Regions from separate parts of the Puribacter membranae genome, predicted to be linked through region 2. Evidence: riboswitches for the same ligand, from Rfam matches in the RefSeq annotation. Region 2 holds a riboswitch; the other holds the start of a gene.
The links. A riboswitch is a leader RNA that binds a small molecule or an ion and turns the genes downstream of it on or off. The one in region 2 is predicted to bind thiamine pyrophosphate.
Positions count from the first base shown of each region.

Region 1: it holds a riboswitch for thiamine pyrophosphate, as region 2 does, so the genes downstream of both, ACZ41M_RS04365 (ECF transporter S component) here and thiC (phosphomethylpyrimidine synthase ThiC) in region 2, are expected to answer to the same signal.

Region 1 is NZ_AP040167.1:887,544-891,728, forward strand. Features, by position in the region: gene ppa (inorganic diphosphatase) at 60-587, opposite strand; gene ACZ41M_RS04355 (GNAT family N-acetyltransferase) at 676-1,164, opposite strand; gene thiD (bifunctional hydroxymethylpyrimidine kinase/phosphomethylpyrimidine kinase) at 1,250-2,113, opposite strand; TPP riboswitch at 2,260-2,363, shown strand; gene ACZ41M_RS04365 (ECF transporter S component) at 2,357-2,977, shown strand; gene ACZ41M_RS04370 (ATP-binding cassette domain-containing protein) at 2,988-4,185, shown strand, end outside.
Region 2 is NZ_AP040167.1:1,087,225-1,091,409, reverse strand. Features, by position in the region: gene ACZ41M_RS05370 (solute carrier family 23 protein) at 241-1,563, shown strand; TPP riboswitch at 1,704-1,803, shown strand; gene thiC (phosphomethylpyrimidine synthase ThiC) at 1,898-3,814, shown strand; gene thiS (sulfur carrier protein ThiS) at 3,827-4,030, shown strand; gene ACZ41M_RS05355 (thiazole synthase) at 4,054-4,185, shown strand, end outside.

The DNA of each region.
Region 1 (4,185 bases), 200 kb from region 2:
TTATCCAACCGATGATGATCAGCGAATACGGTCAACGAATACGACCACAAACACAGTCATCAGCCTTTGTAGTTCGCCACGCCATCGGTGATTTCTTTGTGCGCGTCTTCCAAACCGCCCCAACCTTCGATTTTCACCCATTTGCCTTTTTCCAGCGCTTTGTACTGCTCGAAAAAGTGTTGAACGTTGTCTTTGATGTATTGCGGTACTTGGTCAATGGTTTTGATGTCCGCAGTCATAGGGCAAACCTTGTCAATCGGTGCGACGATCAGTTTCGCATCCGCACCTTTTTCATCGGTCATTTTCAGCATGCCAATCGGACGGCAACGCACCACCGCGCCCGCCATGATCGGGAATGGCGCCAATACCAGCGCATCCACCGGATCGCCGTCACCCGCCAAAGTTTGCGGAATATAGCCGTAGCTCAATGGGTAACGCATACCGGTACCGATAAAACGATCCACCCACAAGGTTTGCGTGTCTTTGTCTACTTCGTATTTCACCGGATCGCTTTGCGCAGGAATCTCGATGATGACATTAAAATCGTTTGGAATGTCCTTACCAGCAGGAATAGCTTCGTAACCCATGATTAGTTCCTCAAAAAACAGTTAAACAAAATGATTGCGGCATTATAGCTCAAACACAACCTTGATCACCGAGCAATTTGAAAACGCTTTACCGCAATCGCGTATAAATCAAGCTGTCGTAAAACTCGCCATTTTTAAAGATACTCTTACGCAAACGCGCTTCGAACTCGTAGCCACATTTTTCTAAAACTTTCACAGATGCCACATTAGGCGCAAAGACGGTAGCGGCCAATCGCACCAAATCAGTTTGCTCAAACAGATAATCCGTCATCATCTGCACAGCCTGTGACGCATAGCCTTTGCCCCAATGTTCGCGCCCAATCACGTAGCCGATTTCAGCAGAATAGCGCTCTTCTAACTCTCCACGAATAGTACCAATCGAGCCTACCAACTGTCCATTTACCTCAATCGCACGGGCAATTTGCTCACGGCTTCCGACCTCGATCCACCAACGCGCATCCTCAACCGTATACGGCTGAGGAATACGCTCGGATAAATACTGCACCGTTTGCGGGTCATTCAAATAGCGCAGCAAAAGGGTTTCATCCTCTGCCACAAATTCGCGTAACTGCATCATTTCTGCCTCTTTTCTGCTTCCATCTCAATTGCGTCATCAAATATGATTCAAATGATTCTGCTTTGGAGTCGATATTTACGCCATCCTAATCCAGCACCCTCATTCCCCGTGGCGCAAACCCGTGGTTCAGCGGTCCATACCCTTGACCGGTTTGTACCGATTGCCCCTTTTCGATTGCTTGTAGGATGTATGCGCGCGCCTGCTGCACGGCTTCGGACAAAGACAAACCCAAGGCCAAGTAGCAGGCAATCGCCGAGGATAAGGTACAGCCCGTTCCGCGCGTGTTCATACTGGCTATGCGCGGGCTGGAGTAGGTTTGGGTCTGCTCGGTTTGATGGTTGGACGAGTCCAGCAGTAAATCCGTCACAACCGCCCCCGCGCTCTGCTCGGATAAATGCCCGCCTTTGAGCAAAACGGCACGCGCGCCCAACTCTGATAAATCATGAGCGGCTTGCTCCAACTGTTCAACACGTTCAATGCTGCGTCCGAGTAAGCATGACGCTTCATCTAAATTGGGGGTAATCAGCGTTACCAGAGGAAATAGCTCTTGAACCAGCACCTCAACGGTTTGCTGCTGCATCAAGGAATCACCACTGCTGGCCACCATCACGGGATCCAAAACCACGTTGGCAAAAACATATTCTCGCAATACCTGCGCCACCACATGGACAATTTCAGGGCTATACAGCATACCGATTTTCACCGCATCTACACCGATATCGGATACCACGGCATGAATCTGAGCACGCACCATCTCCGGCGGCAATACCTGTACCGCCTGCACTCCGAGCGTATTTTGTGCGGTAATCGCTGTGATGGCCGTCATGCCATAGCAACCCAATGCCGAACAGGTTTTTAAATCCGCTTGAATACCCGCGCAGCCGCCGCTGTCTGAACCGGCAATGCTCAATACGCGAGGATAATGGGGTTTTTGTAAGGGTAGGTTCATAGTGGGCTGCATTTGGGAGTTCGTGCCGATTGGTTATTTGCTTGAAGGCTTATTATGCCAGCCACACAGGGATTTGACTATGGCGGTTTGACTTTTATCTCGCGCTTATCTATGATTGCGCCTCTGCGCTTATTCAAATAATGTAATCGCACACCTGGGGGTGGTCAGTCGCATGGGGCGGCTCGGCCTGAGAAATACCCTTTGAACCTGTCGAGTTAATACTCGCGTAGGAAAGGACTCTAAATGAATCGCATATTTACTTCATCTGAATTTCAACCCCGTTCGCCATTGGCTTTATTCCGCTCGATTACCTTGCAGGAATGGGTAACTGTTGCCGTTATGGCCGCCGCTATGGGTGTGGCGTACTGGGCTTGGACCTTGGTCTACGACTTTTTGAAAGAACCCTTGCTCAAACCGCTCGGTATCAAACGCGCTTTGGATGGCTTTTGGCTGATGGCGCCGGTATTTTTCGGCTATATGGTGCGCAAACCGGGCATGGCGTTGTTCGGCTCCTTGGTCGCCGCCGGTGTCGAAGGCATCATCACGCAATGGGGCATGAGCGCGTTGATTTACGGTTTGGTGCAAGGTCTGGGCGCTGAGTTGGTATTCGCACTGTTCTTGTACCGCAAATGGAACTGGTCGGTGCTGCTGTTGGCAGCAAGCATGGCGGCCGTGTTCAGCTTTGGCTATGATTACTTGAGCCAAGAGCAAGCGAACCTGTCCATCGTGTTCAATGCGATTCAACTGGCCGTATTCGTCATCTCCAGCTGGGTTTTTGCTGCGGCATTGAGCCGCTATCTGGGGAAACGTTTGGTAAAAACCGGTCTGCTCGATGGCTTTTTAATTGCACGCGACCGCAGCTAATTCAAACCGCATGATGCGTTTAGAACCGTTTGATTTTCACTATGCCCGCACTCGTGCGGGTATTGCCTTATCCACGCCGCTGAATTTACCCGAGCGTGGCTTGGTCTGGCTCACAGGTGCGAGCGGCAGTGGCAAATCAACGTTACTCAACCTCATCAAAGGCCTATACCCCGAATTCATTCACGGCACACTCGCAGGCGGCAATCCGGCCATTGCGCGCGACGCGCTGTACCTCTCGCAAAACCCGCACACACAAATCGTACATGAGCGCGTCGGCGAAGAATTCTTTTTCAGCATGGAGCACCGCCAATACACGCCCGAGCAAATGCATGCGAAAAAATACCTGCTCGAACAATACGGCTTAGGCGATATGGAGCTCAAACCCACCGCGCAGCTCTCACACGGACAGGCACAGCGCCTGTTGCTCGCCTCCATGCTCGCGACCGAACCAAAAGTCTTACTACTGGACGAGCCAACCGCATTTCTCGATGAAGAGATTCGTACCGAGTTTTACCAACTGCTGAACGAGCTCAAGCAACACGTCTGCATCCTACTGGTCGACCACCACATGCAAGTCGCCGAATATGCCGATGTCTGCTGGCATATTTCCGAAAAAGGCGAACTAAACAAACGCTCGCCCGAAAGCTGGCTGCATGAAACTCAGCAAGCATTGCAGCAGCTGCGTGCCGAATCGAGTTTAACGCAAACACCTCCGCCACTGTCCGCGCAGATCACCTTGTCATTGGAACAACTGGTCGTCGGCTACGACAAAAAGCAACCGCTGTTCACCGCCAATGCAACGCTTCACTCGGGCGAATGCACCGTGCTATGCGGCGAAAACGGCTCGGGCAAATCCACGCTGCTCAATACCTTGGCCGGTATGACCAAACCGCTCGGTGGTCAATGCACCCTGCGCTACCAAGCCTCAGCCGAAGAAGCGCCGCAGCAGATCAAACCGCGCGAGCAGATGATGTATGTGTTTCAGCACCCTGACAGCCATTTTTTCTTTGACACAGTGGCTGAAGAACTGACCCAACTCGGCGTGCAAGACATCGCAGGCACACTGGCGCACTTCGGTCTGGCCGACTGTGCCGAACGCTCGCCACATCAGCTCTCCGAGGGGCAAAAGCGCCGCCTCACCCTGCTGTTCCCTGTGCTTTTGCAACGCGCGCTGATCGTGCTTGACGAGCCGACGTTTGGCCAAGACG
Region 2 (4,185 bases):
GCGCTCGTTTTTAGTGGAGAGATGGGCTGACTGGCCAACGAACATTGACTGATTTGAACATGAAAATCAGTATTTTTACGGTCTCGTTAGCGCATATAATTGCGCCTGTCATTATAAGTCCAAAGCAGTAGCGAAGAAAAGCGGGTTTTGATTGCATTGATGTTGTGCGGCGGACGCTTAATGAATCAGATGAACCAGAATAAGATAAGCAGTATTTCTCAGATAATCAAAGGAGTTTTCATGTCCGAAACTTATTTCCCGCGCTACACCGAAAAGGTGCAGTCGCATGATACGACGATTGCGCCGGATGAGCGTTTGCCGATGGCGCAGACGGTTTTAATGGGCGTTCAGCACGTTGTGGCGATGTTTGGTGCGACGATTCTCGCGCCGCTGTTGATGGGTTTTGACCCGAATGTCGCCATCCTCATGTCGGGGATCGGTACGCTGTTGTTCTACGTCATGACGCGTGGCCGCGTGCCGAGCTATTTGGGTTCCAGTTTTGCTTTCATCGGTGGTGTGATTGCGGTCTCCGGCTATGCCGGTTCGGGTGCGAATGCGAATATCGGTGTGGCTTTGGGCGCGATTATTGTCTGTGGTTTGGTGTATTTCTTAATCGGGCTGCTGGTGCAATTTGCCGGTACGAAGTGGATTGAAAAGCTGATGCCGCCAGTCGTTACCGGTGCGGTGGTTGCGGTCATCGGGCTGAACTTGGCCGGTGTCGCGGTACTCGGCGCGAAAGGTTCGAATGCCAATGCGTGGTATATGCTGTTGACAGTATTGGTCATTGCCTTGACGGCGGTTTGGGGTACGGGCTTGATGCGTCGTTTGCTGATTTTGGTCGGCGTGATTGTGGCAACGGTGCTGTATGCGGTATTGACCAATGGTCTGGGCTGGGGCGTGGGCGGTGAGCACGGCGCTTTGCCGGTGGATTTTAGTAAAGTGGCTCATGCCGCTTGGTTTGGTTTGCCGCATTTTTCATCCCCGAGCTTTAGTGTTTCGGCAATTTCGGTGATCGCACCGGTGGCGCTGATTTTGGTGGCGGAGAATTTGGGGCATTTGCGTGCGGTGCAGGGCATGACCGGCCATGATATGAATCCGTATATGGGACGTGCGTTTATGGCCGACGGTTTGGCAACCATGATTTCGGGCAGTGTCGGCGGTACGGGTGTGACCACTTACGCCGAGAATATCGGTGTTATGGCGGTGACGCGTATTTACTCGACGCTGGTGTTTGTCTTCGCTGCAGTTTTTGCAATTGCGTTGGGCTTCTCTCCGAAAATGGGTGCGCTGATTCAGACGATTCCGGGGCCGGTGTTGGGCGGCGTATCGATTGTGGTGTTTGGTTTGATCGCGGTATCGGGTGCGAAAATCTGGGTGGATAATAAAGTTGATTTCTCACAAAGTCGTAATTTGATCGTGGCCGCCGTGACCTTGATCCTCGGTGCAGGTGATTTGACCGTGAACTTGGGTGGCGTGACTTTGAACGGCATTGGCGTGGCGACTTTTGGCGCGATGGCTTTGTATGCGCTGTTGAATATGGGTGGGAAAGTACGCGTGTCTTGATTGCGATTTATTGATCGCTACTTCATCACTATCTTTGCCCGCAAAGGCCGGCATTTCGGTTTTTGCGGGCTGTTTTTTGTCTGTGTCGAGTAGCAGTAAGTGCCGATAAAATTTTTAACGTGTTAGAATGATGCCGTTGTACCTCACGCTAGGGGTCCTGACCGTTGTTTGGTCGGGTGAGAAATACCCTACGAACCTGATTTGGATAATGCCAACGAAGGGAAGCGTTGAAATGAGTATGGTTTGTGTTCATGGGTTTTGATTGATTGGGCATGACTTTTACATTTCATTGAAGTCTCCTTCTTGGCTATTGCCAACATACTAAGGAGCCTTCATGAGTATCAAATCCAATGTCTTTTCCGAGCAGAGCGCACGTGTCGATGCAAATGCTGTTCAACCTTTCCCCAATTCTCAGAAAATTTATGTCACCGGCTCACGCGATGATATTCGTGTGCCGATGCGTCAAATTACGCAGGCGGATACGCCCGAGTCGTTCGGCTTTGAGGCCAATCCGCCGGTAACGGTGTATGACACATCCGGTCCGTATAGCGACCCGCAGGCACAGATTGATATTCGCTGTGGTTTGCCTGCCATGCGTGCGTCGTGGATTGCGGAGCGCAATGACAGTGAATTATTAACTCAACCTTCTTCTGCTTATGGTCAGGAGCGCTTGTCGGATCCGAATACCGCGCATTTGCGTTTTAACCTGATTCGTCCGCCGCGACGGGCGCGCTCGGGCTGCAATGTGACGCAAATGCACTATGCGCGTCGAGGCATCATTACACCGGAGATGGAGTTTGTCGCGATTCGTGAAAATCAGCAGCGTGAGGTCTATTTGGAAACCTTACGCCGAAGTGGTGCTAAGGGTGAGCAATTGGCACAGCTGATGGGGCGCCAGCATGCAGGGCAGAGTTTTGGCGCGTCTTTGCCTTCGTTGGTGACACCTGAGTTTGTGCGTGATGAGGTCGCACGCGGCCGAGCGGTGATTCCGGCGAATATCAATCATCCCGAAATTGAGCCGATGATTATTGGCCGTAATTTTTTAGTTAAGGTCAATGCCAATATTGGTAATTCTGCGCTTAGCTCGTCCATTGGCGAGGAAGTGGAGAAAATGACTTGGGCGATTCGTTGGGGCGCGGATACGGTGATGGATTTGTCCACGGGTAAACACATCCACGAAACACGCGAATGGATTATTCGTAACTCCCCCGTACCGATTGGCACGGTTCCGATTTATCAGGCTTTGGAAAAGGTGAATGGTAAGGCGGAAGAATTGACATGGGCGATTTTCCGCGACACGCTCATTGAGCAAGCCGAGCAGGGGGTGGATTATTTCACCATCCATGCGGGTGTGCGTCTGGCTTATGTACCGATGACGGCCAATCGTTTGACAGGGATTGTTTCACGCGGCGGCTCGATTATGGCCAAATGGTGTTTGGCACATCACCGCGAATCATTTTTATACGAGCATTTTGACGATATTTGCCAGATTATGAAGGCTTATGACGTGAGCTTCAGCTTAGGCGATGGTTTGCGTCCGGGTTCCATTTATGATGCAAATGATCAAGCGCAGTTGGCGGAGTTGAAAACTCTGGGCGAGTTGACCCAAATTGCGTGGAAACACGATGTACAGGTGATGATCGAGGGGCCGGGACATGTGCCAATGCAATTGATCAAGGAAAATATGGATGTGCAATTGGAACAATGCGACGAAGCGCCGTTTTACACGCTCGGGCCATTGACCACCGACATAGCACCGGGCTATGACCACATCACTTCGGCGATTGGTGCGGCGCAAATTGCTTGGTACGGCACGGCGATGCTGTGTTATGTCACGCCGAAAGAGCATTTGGGGCTGCCCAATAAAACCGATGTCAAAGACGGCATCATCACCTACAAATTGGCAGCGCATGCGGCTGATTTGGCCAAAGGGCATGTCGGCGCGCAAATTCGTGACAATGCCTTGTCCAAAGCGCGGTTTGAGTTTCGCTGGACAGACCAGTTTAATTTAGGTTTGGATCCTGATAAGGCGCGGGAATTTCACGATGAAACCCTGCCGAAAGATTCGGCTAAAGTCGCTCATTTTTGCTCCATGTGCGGTCCGCATTTTTGCTCGATGAAAATCACTCAGCAGGTACGCGAGTATGCAGAGCAACGGGGTCTTTCTGACGATGAAGCCTTGGCACAAGGGATGCGGGAGAAATCCATCGCCTTTGTTAAGCAAGGGGCTGATTTGTATCAAAAAATTTAATGAGGTTATGCCATGAATATTTTACTCAATGGTCAACCGTATATGCTGCGCATGGACAATCCGATGTTGGCTGATGTTGTGGACGCATTGGATTTGCCTGTGCAGTTGATGGCTGTTGCCGTGAATCGACAGGTCGTTCGTCAGGCGGATTGGCGTGCTTATCCGATTCACCCCAATGATCGGGTGGATATTGTGCGCGCGATTGGCGGCGGTTGAGACCTATTTTAAGGAAAGAAAAAATGTTAAATACCATGAACGAGCAAATGCATGATCCCTTGCTCATTGCCGGAAAATCCTATGCTTCGCGCCTGCTGGTGGGTAGTGGCAAATACGCTGATCTGCAACAGACACACGATGCGACGGTGGCCGCG